DNA from 4 places in the Micromonospora yangpuensis genome. Region 1 is predicted to be linked to each of the others. Evidence: riboswitches for the same ligand, from Rfam matches in the RefSeq annotation. Region 1 holds a riboswitch; each other region holds the start of a gene.
The links. Region 1 has a riboswitch for cyclic di-AMP ahead of GA0070617_RS03295 (coiled-coil domain-containing protein). Riboswitches for the same ligand answer to the same signal wherever they lie in the genome.
Positions count from the first base shown of each region.

Region 2: it holds a riboswitch for cyclic di-AMP, as region 1 does, so the genes downstream of both, GA0070617_RS17570 (LysM peptidoglycan-binding domain-containing protein) here and GA0070617_RS03295 (coiled-coil domain-containing protein) in region 1, are expected to answer to the same signal.
Region 3: it holds a riboswitch for cyclic di-AMP, as region 1 does, so the genes downstream of both, GA0070617_RS11070 (C39 family peptidase) here and GA0070617_RS03295 (coiled-coil domain-containing protein) in region 1, are expected to answer to the same signal.
Region 4: it holds a riboswitch for cyclic di-AMP, as region 1 does, so the genes downstream of both, GA0070617_RS01180 (C40 family peptidase) here and GA0070617_RS03295 (coiled-coil domain-containing protein) in region 1, are expected to answer to the same signal.

Region 1 covers NZ_FMIA01000002.1:665,052-668,822, reverse strand. The annotation lists gene GA0070617_RS03300 (YibE/F family protein) at 1-1,344, shown strand, start outside; cyclic di-AMP (ydaO/yuaA leader) riboswitch at 1,511-1,641, shown strand; gene GA0070617_RS03295 (coiled-coil domain-containing protein) at 1,646-2,656, shown strand; gene GA0070617_RS03290 (carbonic anhydrase) at 2,733-3,311, opposite strand; gene GA0070617_RS03285 (helix-turn-helix transcriptional regulator) at 3,608-3,771, shown strand, end outside.
Region 2 covers NZ_FMIA01000002.1:3,880,081-3,883,851, reverse strand. The annotation lists gene GA0070617_RS17580 (AfsR/SARP family transcriptional regulator) at 1-1,268, shown strand, start outside; gene GA0070617_RS17575 (hypothetical protein) at 1,325-1,609, opposite strand; cyclic di-AMP (ydaO/yuaA leader) riboswitch at 1,904-2,046, shown strand; gene GA0070617_RS17570 (LysM peptidoglycan-binding domain-containing protein) at 2,043-2,642, shown strand; gene GA0070617_RS17565 (diacylglycerol/lipid kinase family protein) at 2,773-3,771, shown strand.
Region 3 covers NZ_FMIA01000002.1:2,414,124-2,417,894, forward strand. The annotation lists gene GA0070617_RS11060 (polysaccharide pyruvyl transferase family protein) at 1-189, opposite strand, end outside; gene GA0070617_RS11065 (acyltransferase family protein) at 486-1,688, shown strand; cyclic di-AMP (ydaO/yuaA leader) riboswitch at 1,977-2,121, shown strand; gene GA0070617_RS11070 (C39 family peptidase) at 2,131-3,057, shown strand; gene GA0070617_RS11075 (CDP-glycerol glycerophosphotransferase family protein) at 3,197-3,771, opposite strand, start outside.
Region 4 covers NZ_FMIA01000002.1:228,223-231,993, reverse strand. The annotation lists gene dcd (dCTP deaminase) at 1-241, shown strand, start outside; gene GA0070617_RS01180 (C40 family peptidase) at 433-1,473, opposite strand; cyclic di-AMP (ydaO/yuaA leader) riboswitch at 1,484-1,622, opposite strand; gene GA0070617_RS01175 (C40 family peptidase) at 1,807-2,820, opposite strand; gene GA0070617_RS01170 ((Fe-S)-binding protein) at 3,034-3,771, opposite strand, start outside.

The DNA.
Region 1 (3,771 bases):
CCCACCCCGCCGGGGGTACGGCGGGTCCTCGTCGCGACCGTGGTGCCGCTCTTCCTCGTCACCCTGGTCGCCGCGCTGATCCTCTGGCCGGACCGGGCACCGCAGGTCGACGGGGGCGGGGACGTGCCCCGGTACCACGGCACGGTGACCCGGGTGGTGACCGAGGCGTGCCCACCTGCCGCGCCGACCCCGGAGGGCCCCGCGTCCGCCCCCGAGGGCCCGTGCGGCACCGCCACCGTCCGGGTCGAGCAGGGACCCGACGAGGGGCAGCAGGTCGAGACGCCGATCCCGGACGGTCCGGGGGCGCCGACCATCGCCGTCGGTGACGAGATCGTCCTGGTGGAGTTGACCGATCCGGCCGACCCCGAGTCGAGCAGCTACAACATCGCCGAGCACCAGCGGGGCAAGCCGCTGATCTGGTTGGCCGTCCTCTTCGCTGCCGCGATCGTGGCCTTCGGCCGGTGGCGCGGCCTGGCCGCGCTCGGTGGCCTGGTGGCGAGCTTCGCCATCCTGCTCACCTTCGTGCTGCCCGGCATCAGCGCCGGCCGGTCACCGCTGCTGGTCGCGGTGGTCGGCGCCGCACTGATCATGTTCGTGGTGCTGTACCTCACCCACGGCATCAGCGCCCAGACCTCGGTGGCCGTGCTCGGCACGCTGGGCAGCCTGGTGGTCACCGGTCTGCTCGGCAGCGCGGCCACCGCCGCCACCCACCTGACCGGGTACGGCACCGAGGAGGCCACCACCCTGTCGATGTTCCAGGGCAACGTCGACCTGCACGGGCTGCTGCTCGCCGGGATCATCATCGGTTCCCTCGGGGTGCTGGACGACGTCACGGTCACCCAGGCCGCCACGGTCACCGAACTGGCCCACGCGAACCCGGGACTGTCCCGGCTCCAGCTCTACCGGTCGGCCACCCGGGTCGGCCGGGCGCACATCGCGTCCGTCGTCAACACCATCGTGTTGGCGTACGCGGGCGCGTCGTTGCCTCTGCTGCTTCTGCTGGTCGCCGACTCCCGACCGGTCAGTCAGGTGCTGACCAGCGAGTTCCTGGCCCAGGAGATCGTCCGTAGCGCGGTCGCCACGCTCGGGCTGATCGCCGCCGTACCGCTCACCACCGCGCTCGCCGCGCTGGTGACCGCCGCCGGTCGGGGCACCGCCACCGACCGGGCCGCCACCACCGCCGGAGCCCCCACCCCGCCTGGTGGCGGCACCGGCTCGGCCCGCCCGCCCGCACCGCGGGACGACGCGCTCCAGGCACTGAGCGCACCCCGGGCCGCCAGTCAGTCCCCCGACGCCCCCGCGAGGTGGCCCGACCAAGAAAGGAGCACCGACACCGCATGGTGACACTCCTCAGCGTGACCGCCGACGACTCCATTGATGAGAAGCACATCACTGGTCACGCGACATCGCGGAGAAATTACGCGTTGAGTCGGCATCCGGACGTAGATCCCAGCGCCGACTCTCGGGTAACCTCGCTGCCGGTCACCGCCGAAGGCGCGCACCCGCGCCAGCGGTACCGCCGCCCAATCGCCGAACGGCGAGCCGGGGAACCAGGTACATGGGGTGAATCCGCACCAGCGGTAGGGGCCACTTCCGTCCCGAACCCGTCAGCTAACCCGGTCGGCGGCCGACGGAAGGGACGACTGTGACGGCACTCCTACGCCGCTGGTTGACGCCGGCGGCGGCCGTGCTCACCGCACTGGCCATCTTCTCCGGCCCGCTGCCGGCCATGGCTCAGCCCGCCCAGCCCTCGGGGCACGAGGACGGCGACTCGAAGCTGCTCAACGACGTCATCGAGACGACCAACCGCAGCTACACCCAGGCCAAGTCCAAGCTGGAGAAGTCCAAGAAGCGGCAGCTGCAGCTCGACATGGAGGTGCGCCGCGCCCAGAACGAGCTGGACGAGCTGGCCCCGCAGGTCGGTCGGATCGCCGCCCAGTCGTACCGCAGCGGCCGGATCGGCGGGATGGCCATGCTGCTGGAGAGCAACGCGCCGGACTCGTTCGTCCAGCGGGCCCAGGCGCTCGACGAGCTGAACATGGTCAACGCCCGAAAGCTGGCCGAGGTGCAGACGGTCAAGGACAAGGCCGATCAGGCCAAGCAGGCCCTGGACGCCGAGGTACGCGAGCAGCAGAAGCAGGCCTCGGTGATGGCCAAGCAGAAGCGGGAGGCGGAGAAGTCGCTCGCCCTCGTCGGCGGCACCGGCCTGACCGGGGGCCTGGTGGTGGCCACGTCACCGGTGGCCAAGATCGCCCCGGGCCGCGACGCCAACGGCAACTGGCGCCCGATGAGCTGTACCGAGAACGACCCCACCACCTCCGGTTGCATCACGGCGCGCACGCTGCACATGTACAAGGAGGTCAAGCGGGCCGGCTTCGACCGGTTCGTCGGCTGCTACCGCCCCGGTGGCCCGTGGGAGCACCCCAAGGGCCGGGCCTGTGACTGGTCGCTGCAGAACAGCGGCTTCGCGCCCTGGCACAACAACGACACCCGGATGTACGGCAACAACCTGACCGCGTTCCTGGTACGCAACGCCGACCGGCTGGGCATCTACTACGTCATCTGGAACCGGCAGATCTGGTTCCCGGCCACCGGCTGGAGCTCCTACAGCGGACCGTCGAACCACACCGACCACGTACACGTCTCGCTGCTCTGACCACCCCGAGACACCGAACGGGCCGTCCCCCACGCGGGGGCGGCCCGTTCGCCTGTCCTGACCGGTGTGGGCGGGGTCAGCCGGCGGCCGGGGCGGCGGCCACCGTCCGCACCTCTCCGGCGGCCAGCTGGTAGGACATGCCGACCACGGTGCAGCGGCCAGCGGCCACCTCGGCGGCCAGCACGGCCGAGTTGCCCAACAGCTCCTCGACGGTCTGGGCGATGTGGATGTCGATGATCCGGGCCGGGTCGTCGACTCCCTGGGCGGCGGCCCGGCGCAGGCTGGGCACCACCGCGTCGACCACCGCGCCGAGATGTCCCGGCGGCCGGGCCCCGGTGCTGACCGCCGTCGCGGCCGCCTGCACGGCACCGCACGAGTCGTGCCCCAGCACCACCACCAGCGGCGTGCCGAGGACCGTCACCGCGTACTCGACGCTGCCCAGCACCTCGGGCCCGGTGGTGTGGCCGGCGGTCCGCACGACGAAGAGGTCACCCAGCCCACGGTCGAAAATGATCTCGGCGGCGAGCCGGGAGTCGGAGCACCCGACGATGACCGCGAAGGGGTGCTGTTCACCGGCGACCGCGGTGCGGTGTCCGACGTCCTGGTTGGGGTGCCGCGGCGTACCGGTGACGAACCTGCGGTTGCCCGCGTACAGCTCGGCGAGCGCCTGTTCCGGGGTCTGCGGCGGATCGGGCTGTGCCGACGGCGGCTGGGCGGGAGGAAGCTCCGGGTCCGACTGCGACCCGGTCGACGGAGTGGAGATCAACGTCCTCACCCTTCGGAAGGTGACCGGTCGACCCCGTCCGCCACGGACGCGGTCCGCCACCACGTTCACACGCAGCGCAAGACACGTCAAGCTATACGTGATATGCATTTCAGGTGTCGGGACGACGGTTCACGTCGACCGGCTCGCGAACGACGATCGTGAAGGCTGGTCGTATCTTGACGGACATGGCGACGACACCACGCGGAAGCGGGAGCACCCGGCACTGGACCTTCCTCACCAACCACGCGCACGTCCTGCTCGCCATCGCGCGTAACCCCACCGCCCGGCTCCGGGACGTCGCCCACGAGGTAGGGGTCACCGAGCGCGCCGCCCAGGCGATCGTCGCCGA
Region 2 (3,771 bases), 3.2 Mb from region 1:
CCCGCACCGCCGTGATCTGCTCCGGCCCCGGCGGCTACCAGCTGAGCACCCACCACGACAACGCCGACCTGGTCCGCTTCCGGCAACTCGTCCGGACCGCCCGCCGGCTGCTCCCACTGGGACACCCCCGCTGGGCCTTCCACCTGTTCCACCTGGCGGTCCTGCTCTGGGAGGACCCGGAACTGGTCGAGCTGCGCAGCCTGCTTCCCGGCCATCCGATAATCGACACGCTGCAGCGGGAGTGGGTCGACGCGGCCCTGGAGTACGTGACCCTGGGCCTGCGGTTGGACCGGGCCGAGGCCGTACTGGCCACCGCCGAGCGGCTGGCCGCCGTGGCACCCCTGCACGAGGCGGTGCAGGCCCGGTACCTGTCGGTGCTGGCCGGTACCCGCCAGTTGCCGGCCGCCCTCGACCGGTACGCCGAACTACGCGCCCGCCTCGCCGCCGATCCCGGCATCGCCCCCGGGCCCGAACTGGTGGACACCTACCGGCACCTCTGGCGGGCCTGGTCCGGGGTCGACGACGTACCGGCGAGCCATCCGGCCGGCCACCCCTGCTTCCCCCCGTCGGCCCCCGGCACCGCGCGACCGCCCGAAGCCACCGACCCGGACACCACCGACCTGGACACGCGCGACCGGGAGACCGTCGACCTGGACACCGTCGTCCGCTCGCTGGCCACCCAGCGACTGGTGACCCTGGTCGGCCCGGCCGACTCCGGCCGGACGGCGACGGCCCGCTCGATCGCACGCCGGGCATCCGCCATCCTCGCCGCCCACCGGGTGGCCACCGTCGACGTCACCACCACCGCCACCCGCGCCGACCTGGTCGGGTTCCTCCTGCGTCAGCTCGACCCGCCCGGCACCACCGAGCCGTCCACCGACCAGTGCCTACTGCGGGTGCTGGCCCACCGGCGGCTGCTCGTGGTCCTCGACGACGTCGACCACCTGGCCGACGACTGCGCGGACCTGGTCGACCTGATCGTGCGCAACTGCCGAGGTGTCTCGGTCGTCGTCACCGCACGGCAGCCGCTCGGCCTGTCGTACGAGGCGGTCCGCCGACTCCGGTGCCCGTCGGCGGGGACCCCGGGCCGGCCCGCCGCCGGCGACCCGCTGCGGCGACCGGCGCAGCAGCTGTCCCGGGCGGCGCTGTGGATGCTGGAGACGGTCCGCCTGGTGGCCTTCGGGGTGCCCGCCTCCCAGATCTGGCTGATTCCCGCCCGGTACCGGGGTGGACCGGGGCCTCCGCGACACGGAACCACGGGTACGTGATCCCGCTGCGGCCGACCCGGGCAGGGTCGACGCGGCCCATCCGGGCGGGGACCGCCTCAGGCGGCGGCGGCGTCGGGCCGCCGCGGCGCCTGCCGGGCCCGCGCCGACGCCGGCCGGTAGCCGAACGTCTGCCCCTGCTGGTATGCCAGCTCCATCGCCCGCTGCGCCCACGTCCACGGCGCGCAGGGCTGCGGCTGATCCGCACACTGCAGGTTGCGGCAGTGCCCCTGCTCGGCACCCCGGTGCTCCTCGGCCACGCTGACCGCGAGCCGCCACAGCATCGGGTCGGTGACACCCTCCGGCGGGAAGTCCTGACGGTCGGTTCCGGTCTGGCTGGTCACCTGCGGCCCCCCTCGTACGCGATGTTCCCTTCAACCTCACCAGTGAACACCCGTTCAAACCCGTCCCGCCCGTCCCGTTGGGTGACGGTTGACACTGATGCCCTGGTCAGGGGCGGTGAACCGGCAGGGTCCCCCGTCCGCGCCCCGACCGCAACCCCGGCGCCGGTCGCCCCGCGTGACCGGGTGAACAACCTCACGCAGCGTATGCAGCCACCGGGGCGCACCCCTAGATTCTTACGGGTCCGCCGACGCGGACACCGCCGCCCGGTACGCCCAATCCATGCCCCTGGCCTCGCGGAACACTCACCACAGGCATGGAGCGGGGGACCCAGGTTCCACGGTGCACGTCACCTCGGGGTGAAGCCGCCCGATCCGGGCGGCCGGGCTCCTCGGCCCGAACCCGACAGCTCACCTCGTCGGCGTGGAGGAACCCATGGCAACTCGTCACCAATCCCGACACCGCGCCCTCAGCAACCGCCGCAGGGCACTCGGCACCCTCGCCGTCGGGGCCGTCACCGGCCTCGCGGCCGTGTTCGGCACCGCCGCACCCGCCCAGGCCGACAGCGTCAACTGGGACGCGATCGCCCAGTGCGAGTCCGGCGGCGACTGGAGCATCAACACCGGCAACGGCTTCTTCGGCGGCCTGCAGTTCGTGCAGAGCACCTGGGAGGCGTACGGCGGCCTGCAGTACGCCCCGCGCGCCGACCTGGCCACCCGCGCCCAGCAGATCGCGATCGCCGAAGAGGTGCTCAAGGGGCAGGGCATCGGCGCCTGGCCGACCTGCGGCCCGCTGGGCGGCCCGGTCTCCTCCTCGGGCTCCTCGGCCCCGACCGAGGCCGCCGAGCGTGACGCCCCGCCGGCGAGCCGCAGCACCGACCGGGACACGTACGTGGTCAGGTCCGGCGACACCCTGACGAAGATCGCCGCCGCGCACGACGTGACCGGTGGCTGGCAGGCGCTGTACGAGCGCAACAAGGACGTCGTCGGCGACGACCCCGGCCTGATCATCCCGGGGCAGCGCCTCAGCATCTGACCTCGACCGCGAACCCGGCCGAGGCAGCCCCCGCCTCGGCCGGTTCCGGCGAACCTCCGTACCCGTCCACCGCGACTCTTCCACCGTGGACACGCGTACCGCACCGCCCGGCTGGGTAACAGCGACCACCATGAGCACGAGGACCCTGGACGAGCACCCCACCGAGCCGACTGCCGCCGACCACGCTGCCACCGAGCACGCTGCGAACGGCCACGCCGCCGCCGAGTCGGCCGGCGCCGGGCCGAAGCTCGGCACCGTCGCGGTCGTCGCGCACCGGAAGAAGACCTTCGGCGGTGGCCTCGACCAGTTGCGGTCGACGCTGGTCAGCGCCGGCATCGAGAACCTGCTCTGGTACGAGGTACCGAAGAGCCGCAAGGCGCCGAAGAAGGTCCGCAGGGCGCTGAAGGAGGGCGCCGAGCTGGTCTTCGTCTGGGGTGGCGACGGCACGGTGCAGCGCAGCGCCGACGCGATGGCCGGCTCCGGGGTGCCGATGGCCGTACTGCCCGCCGGCACCGCCAACCTCTTCGCCACCAACCTGGGCATTCCGAAGGACCTGCCCGAGGCGGTACGGATCGGGCTGCGTGGCCGACGACGTACCCTCGACCTGGGCAAACTCAACGGCGAACACTTCGCGGTGATGGCCGGCGCCGGCTTCGACGCCGAACTCATCAAGGACGCCGACCGCAACCTCAAGGGCAAGCTCGGTCGCCTCGCGTACGTGCTGACCGGGCTGCGGCACGTGCGCGGCGAGTGTGTGCGTACCCGGATCCGGGTCGACGGCAGCGACTGGTTCGACGGTGAGGCGAGCTGCGTGCTCTTCGGTAACGTCGGCACGATCACCGGCGGCATCCCGGCCTTCGACGACGCCCGCCCCGACGACGGCGCGCTGGAGGTCGGGGTGGCCACCGCCAGCGGCGCGGTCGACTGGGCCCGCACCCTGAGCCGGATGGCCGCCGGCCGCTCCGAGGAGTCACCCTTCGTCCGGATCACCCGCGCCCGCAAGGTCACCGTCCGGCTGGACACCCCGAGGACGTACGAACTCGACGGTGGCGCCCGCGCGAAGGTGAGCCGGATGAAGGTGAAGGTCGTCCCGGACGCCCTGACGGTCTGCTGCCCCGATCCGCGGTAG
Region 3 (3,771 bases), 1.7 Mb from region 1:
CTCGCGGGCGTCGGCCCGGAAACCGGTGGAGGTGATCTCCGCCGTCGCGGTCCGCAGCAGCTTGTGTGCCGAGTGGCTGAAGACCAGGTTGCCGGTGTTGTCGCCGATCCAGTTCCGTTCGAAGGTCTCCTCCGGGGAGTAGATGTCGAACGGCCCCTTCTTGGCTCGGAGCAGAATCCGCTGGTGCATCGCTGGTCCCTCTCGTCGTTCCCGCGCCTGCGGTCATCCGGTAGACGCCGCAGGCGAAGCGGTGCGGCCCCGTCGTACTTCCGCCCCTTCGGCGAACCGAATCGTCAACTCTCTGGAGACCGGAATTTTAGGGCATCGGTCCGCTGCGGACCCAGGTGCCCACCGTGATCATGATCGTCGGATGTGCCGGAACCGGGCATCCCGGGCCCGGGTAAGGTGCCCCGCGGCGGTCGATGCCCGGCCGCCGGAAGAGGAGACGTGGTGCTGGTGGTCCCGAGCATGCCCGGCGTAGCGGCATGACCAGCGTCGCGGCGACCGGTACGCCGTCGGCCCTGTCCCGCCTGCCCTCGCTGACCGGCCTGCGCTGGATCGCGGCCCTGCTGGTCTTCGGATTCCACGCGGCCACCATGCGGGTCGTCGCCGAGCCGGGACACCAGGCCGTGCTGGAGCGGATCTTCACGCTCGGCCTCTCCGGCGTGCAGTTCTTCTTCATCCTCAGCGGTTTCGTGCTGGTCTGGTCGGCCCGGCCGGAGGACACCCGGCGGGCGTTCTGGCGTCGCCGGGCGGCGAAGATCTATCCCAACCACATCCTGATGTGGGCGGTGGCCCTGCTGGTCGGCCTCTGGTTCGCCGACCCGGTCAGCCTCCGGGCCGCGCTGAGCAACCTGGTGCTGATCCAGGCCTGGGACCCGACCCCCGGCATCTTCTACAGCATCAACACGGTCAGCTGGTCGCTCGCCTGCGAGATGTTCTTCTACCTCTGCCTGCCCTTCGCGCTGCCGTGGATCCGGCGGGCCCGCCCCGGGGCGCTCTGGGCAGTGGTGGTCGCCGTGCCGCTGCTGATCGTGGCGCTCTGGCCGGCCCAGCTGCTGGTCGCCGAGGAGAACCGCTGGTGGTTCACCCAGGTCTTCCCGATCACCCGGTCGCTGGAGTTCTGGATGGGCGTCGCCGCGGCCGAGCTGATGCGGCGGGGCAGCTGGCGTGGTCCCCGGCTCACCGTGGCCACGATCGTCTTCGTCGCGACCTGGGTGGTCGCCGGCCAGTGGATCCGGGCCGAGCTCTGGGCCGGGCTGCTGTCGGTGGCGTACATCCTGGTGATCACCGCCGCCGCAGACGCCGACGTGCACCGGCGGCCCTCGCCGTGGCGGTCCCGGCCGCTGGTCTGGCTCGGCGAGGTCTCGTTCGCCTTCTACCTGGTGCACGTCCTGGTGATGGTCACCGTGCTGCGGCTCACCGGCCACTACGGTGTCGGGCTGCCCGGCTGGTGGGGGCCGTTCGCGGTGGTCGCCTTCCTGCTGGTCAACCTGGGGCTGGCCGCGATGCTGCACCGCTGGGTGGAGAACCCGATGATGCGGCTGTTCGGCCCACCCCGCCGGGCCGCGTCCGCCGGTGACCGCGGGCTGGGGCCGGTGCCCGCCGGTGCCCGCCGGTCGGAGTCGGTGCCCGCCGGTGACGGTCGGCCCGGATCGGCACCCGCCGGCACCGGTCGGACCGACTGACGCCAAAATTCCCGTGACCCCGGTCACAGGGGTCTCGGATTCGGGCACCCGACACATCCGGGCCGAATGCTGCCGGGTTTTTCCCGACGATGCTCACCGGTCGTCCGGTTGTCGACCACCGGTGCCGTCACAAACGCTCGTCCCATTGAGTCACGTCAGCGGGTTAATGGGTTGTCGGGTACTTCGCTGATCAAGGTTTCCGCAGGTGAAGTGGGGTTGGCAGGAGAAATGTCGGCCAGTAGTGTCGCTGCGGTCCGGCGCGGTTCCCGTTCGCACAAGCGCGACCGCCGCGTCGACCCGCTCAATCGTCGTACGACGAACCGGGGACCCACAGCACCACTGGGGTGAATCCGCGCAGCCACGGCTCGCGGTAGGGCGAATTCTTCCCGCCCGAATCCGTCAGCTAACCCGGTAGGCGGCACCGGAAGGAGTTCCATTCCCCGTGCCTCACCCCCTCAAACGGCAGTTCCGTCGACTCGCTGTGGACCGTTCGTACCAGGTCGTCGCCGCCTCGGCCGCGACCCTCGTGGTGGCCTCGGGCACCGGTCTGCTGATCGCCACCGGTGACCGGCCGGAGCCCGACCGGCAGCAGCCCAGCGCGGTGGCCGAGGTGGCGCCGCAGGCCGGCGAGATCGCCGCCCGCAGTGAACTGCGGGTGCCGGCGAGCGTGGCCCCCTCGCTGACCACCGCCGCCCCGTCGCCGACCGCCACCGCGTCCCCGTCGGCCGCGTCACCCTCGGCCGCATCGCCCTCGGCCGCATCGCCCTCGGCCGCGCCGTCGCGGGCCGCCAAGCCGGTCGCCGCCGCCAGCTCCGCCGCGCCGGACCCCGACCTGACCCGCCCGGCCGCGCCCAAGCCGCCGGCGTCGAAGGTCCTCGACCACGTCTACCAGGCGCAGACCACGTACTTCTACTGCGGCCCGGCCGCGGTGCGCAACGCGCTCAACGCCGCCGGGATCGAGCGCAGCCAGGACACCCTGGCCGGGATGCTCGGCACCACCGAGTTCGGCACCAACTCCGCCGCCGACACCACCCGGGTGCTCAACCAACTGGTCGACGGGGCGCCCTACCGGACCCGGATGATCCCCGGCGGGGCCGCCACCGCGGCCCAGACCGACCGGCTCGTCGACGACGTGGTCACCGCGATCGCCGCCGGCCGCAGCCCGGTGGTGAACATCGCCGGCACCGCCACCGACGTCGCCGGTGGCTGGCACTCCTTCCCCGGCGGGCACTACGTCGCGGTGGTCGGCTACCGCGACAACGGCCGGACCGTCCGGATCTCCGACTCGGCGGACCCGGGCAACGCGCTCTACTGGATGTCCACCTCCGCGCTTGCCGACTGGATCGCCACCCGCGGCTACTCCGCCTGACCGGGCTGCCCGCTCCTCGCCCGGCCCAGCCCCGCACACCGGGGCCGGCCCGGAGACCAACGACGCCGGTCCCCCCGTCACGGGGGGACCGGCGTCGGTCGTCGTACCGGGCGGGGTGGGTCTCCGCCGGTAGGGGGCCTCAGCCGGTGGGGGAGAGGCGTACGCCCCCGCCGGCCTGCGACGGCGTGGCCCGGGGCTCCGGCGGGCTCCAGCCCGGCTCCAGGTGCCGCCGGGCGGCGGCCAGGAACACCTCGGCGTACGTCTCGGCCGGGAAGTCACCGAGGTAGTGCGCCCGGGTGGCCCACCGGGCCGACGCCGCCGGATCGGTCTCCAGCAACCGGGTGAGCACCTCCTCGACGTCGGCCAGGTCCCGCCGCAGCAGGTAGCCGGAGGCGGCCAGCGGGAACCGCTCGACGAACCGGTCGTCGCCCAGCATGTCGGTGACCGCGTACGGCTTGCCCGAGTAGAGGTAGTCGGAGATGACCCCGGAGACGTCGGAGATCAACGCGTCGGAACGGTTGACGCACTCGGTCAGGGTCAGCTCCCGGCTGGCCGCGCCGAAGACGTGCTGCCGGCCGGTGCGGGACCGGTCCGCGGCGAGCAGCTCGGTCACCCGGGCCAACTGCCGGGCCGAGGTCGGGTTCTGCGTGGTGTACGGGTGCGCCCGCAGGATCACGGTGGCACCCCGGGCCAGCAGGGCCCGGATCAGCCCCT
Region 4 (3,771 bases), 440 kb from region 1:
GACCGCCGGCTTCATCGACCCGGGCTTCTCCGGCCACGTCACGCTGGAGCTGTCGAACGTGGCGAACCTGCCGATCACCCTCTGGCCGGGCATGAAGATCGGCCAGCTCTGCATCTTCCGGCTCTCCTCCGCCGCCGAGCATCCCTACGGCTCCGCCCGGTACGGCTCCCGGTACCAGGGCCAGCGGGGCCCCACCCCGAGCCGTTCCTGGCAGAGCTGGCAGACCTGGCCCACCCGCTGACCGGCGAAACGCCGAGCGCCGACGGGACGCCGAGCCTCGACGGGACCCGGCGCCGCCCCCGCGGGACCGGCGGGGGCGGCGCACAGGGCCCCGCCGGGCGGCGGGTACCCGGGCCCCGCGGCTGACCGGGGTGGCCGGGATCCTGGTGCGGGGACCCCGGTTCACCACCGGCAGCGGCGGCGAGGTCGCCCCTAGCCGGGGCGGCCGAAGCTGTGCACGGGACTGTCGTCGAGGCGCTTCATCCGGACCGGCACCCCGGCCCGGGAGGCGTGCACCACCCAGCCGGCACCGACGTACATCCCGACGTGGTGCAGGTCGCGGTAGTAGAAGACCAGGTCGCCGGGGCGCAGCTCGGTCCGGCTCACCGACGGGGTCACCTTGCGCTGCCGGGCCGCGTTGTGCGGCAGCCGGACGCCGGCCTTCGCCCAGGCGGCGAGCATCAGACCGGAGCAGTCGTACGCGTCGGGCCCCTCGGCCCCCCAGACGTACGGCTTGCCGATCTGGGCGCAGGCGAAGGTGACCGCCTTCCCGGCCGCGCCTCCCGGGTACGTGGCCGGGCAGGGCGCCGGACGCAACGAGCCACCGCCGCCCCGACCGTAGACCCGGAGCCGGAGTTTCTGCAGCCGGGCGATCTCGGCGTCGATCTGTTTCCGACTGGCGGCCAACCCCGCCTCGGTGCGGCTGAGTTGGATGATCATCCGGTCCAGGGGCGCCTTGCGGGCGGCCAGCTCGTCGCGGAGCAGCCGTACCGCCCGGACCTGCTCCTGCTGCCGGTGGGCGAACCGGTCGACCAGCTCGATCCGGCTCATCAGCTCACCCGGCGTACGGCCGGCCAGCAGCGCGTTGACCGCCGAGACGGTCTCACCCTTGTACGCCTGGACGGCGAGCGCGCTGACCTTCCTCAGCGCCGCGTCCACCTGGCGTCGCAGCGGCTCGATCCGGGCGCCGAGAGCAGCGGCCTCCCGGCGTTTTTCGGCCAGGTCCTGACGGACGGCGTTGTGTCGCTCGATGATCGGTTCGAGTCGGTTCCAGTCCTGGTCGATCTGGCGTTCGATGTCCGACACCGACGGGTCGGCGTGGGCCGCGCCGGGCACCCCGGTCAGGATGCCGGCGGTCACCGCCAGCGCGGCGAGGACGGTGGTGCAGCGGAACCAGCGAAGGCGCGGCGCAGCCGTCACCTGGTCGGCGGAGGCCGACCGGGTCGACGGTGGCCGCGGGGCATGGTGTGCCACCGGGCTCGGTACTCCTTCTGACGAACCGCCTACCGGGTTAGCTGACGGGTTCGGGCGGAAGGGGACGCCCTACCACAGTGGCTGTGGATTCACCCCGGCGTACCTGGGTCCCCGGATCGCCTGGGGCGGCGACTCGGCGGTGTCGGCCGTTACCGCCCGGGTTGGGCGGACCTGCGACCGGCCGACGATTCACCAGCGTAGAGAGGCCCCCATCGATCCGCAACGGATTCGGCCATGACACTCCGTCTCACGTTTGCTCACTCGCGGACCCGCTCCCACGACGGCGAGGGCCCCCGACGCGCCGTCGGGGGCCCTCGTGGTCGGTGCGGCCGGTCAGCCGGGCCGGCGGAATCCGGCGACCGGCATGGTGTTGATGCTGGAGACGTTCACCGGCTTGCCGGCGCGGGCCGCGTGCACCATCGTGTCGTTGCCCAGGTAGAGGCCGACGTGGTGCAGGTCGCTGAAGAAGAAGACCAGGTCACCCGGGCGGGCCTCGTTGCGCGGGATGGCCTTGCCCTCGTTCCACTGGGCCCCGGTGAAGTGGGTCAGGCTGATCCCGGCGGCCTTGTACGCGTACTGGGTGAGGCCGGAGCAGTCGAAGGAGTTCGGCCCGGTGGAGCCGAACACGTACGGCTTGCCGACCTGGGCGCACGCCGTCCGGATGGCGACCCGTGCGGCCTCGTTGACCACCCCGTCGATGGTCGGGCAGTTCGCCGTCTTCACCGTGGTCTTCGGCATCGACGCCTCAAGGCGCTTGATCTCGGCGGTGATGCTCTTGCGCTTGGCGGCCAGCTCCTTCTCCTGCTTGACCTGGGTGGCCACCAGCGTGTCGAGCTTCTGCTTCTGGGTGCCGTACTTGGCCTGCATGGCCAGGACGCCCTCGATCTCCTTGCGCTCCTGGATGGCCACCCGGTCAAGCATGGTGAGCTGTTCACCGAGCGCACCGGGCCGGCTGTTCAGCAGCACCGCGCCCAACTCCTGGGACGGGCCGATGACGTAGTAGCGGCTGGCCAGCTCACCGATCCGGTTCATCGCCAGCTCGCTCTCCATCTGGAGCGGCAGGATCTTCTTCTCCAGGTCGGCCGACTTGCGGCGGTTCACCTTCAGCTGGGAGCGCACCTTGTTGTACTGCTCGATGGTGGGCTCCAGCTGTCGCCACTGCTTGTCGATCTGCGCCTCGATCTCGTCGACCGTGGGCTCCGCGTACGCCGGTGTGGCGAGCAGCCCGGCGCCGACGGCGACGGCGGCGACCAGGGCGAGCAACCGGGTAAGCGCCCGGCGCGGACCGGTGCTCCGGGGGGACGGTGCCGAGACACGACGATGAAGGGGCGCGGTTGCCACCGGCATCGACTCCTTTGCCGACCGACCCACGGGCGCTCGCGGAGAGGGGGCGAGACAGACTTCCCGGCCCGGTCGGTGCCCAACACTAGGTCGCCTTCCGGGCCGGATCAAGGCGACCTGTTTCACCATCACGCAGAAAGAATCGCTTGCGTACCAACGGTATCGGCGATCGCTTCAATGAAGTATGGCGATGCGTGAGGGGTCGACCACGGTCCGCGCTCAGCCGCCGACCGGCTCGTCCTCCCGGCCCGCCGCCGGCCGCTGGGGCCTGACCGAGCGGAGCAGCACGCTGGCCACGTCGATCACCTCGACCTGCTCGCCGGCACCCTTGCCGTTGACCCCGTCACTGAGCATCGTCGAGCAGAACGGGCAGCCGACCGCGACCGTCTTCGCGCCGGTGGACATGGCCTCCTCGACCCGGTCCACGTTCACCCGCTTGCCGATCTTCTCTTCCATCCACATCCGGGCCCCACCGGCGCCGCAGCAGAAGGAGCGTTCGCTGTTGCGCGGCATCTCGATCAGACCGGCGTCCGCGCCGTCGCCGGCGCTGCCGTTGCCGGAGATCGCGCTGCCCAGCACCTCACGCGGCGGGGCGAAGACCCGGTTGTGCCGGCCCAGGTAGCAGGGGTCGTGGTAGGTCACCCCGCCGTCGACCGGCTGCACCGGGGTGAGCCGGCCGGTGGCGACCAGGTGGGCCAGCAGCTGGGTGTGGTGCACCACCTCGAACTCGCCGCCGAGCTGCCCGTACTCGTTGCCCAGGGTGTTGAAGCAGTGCGGGCAGGTGGCGACGATCTTGCGCTTGGCGGGCTCGCGGCCTTCGAACGCCTCGTTCAGGGTCTCCACGTTCTGCTGGGCGAGCATCTGGAAGACGAACTCGTTGCCGATCCGCCGGGCCGGGTCACCCGAGCAGGTCTCCCCCTCGCCGAGGATGGCGAAGGAGACGCCGGCCTCGTTGAG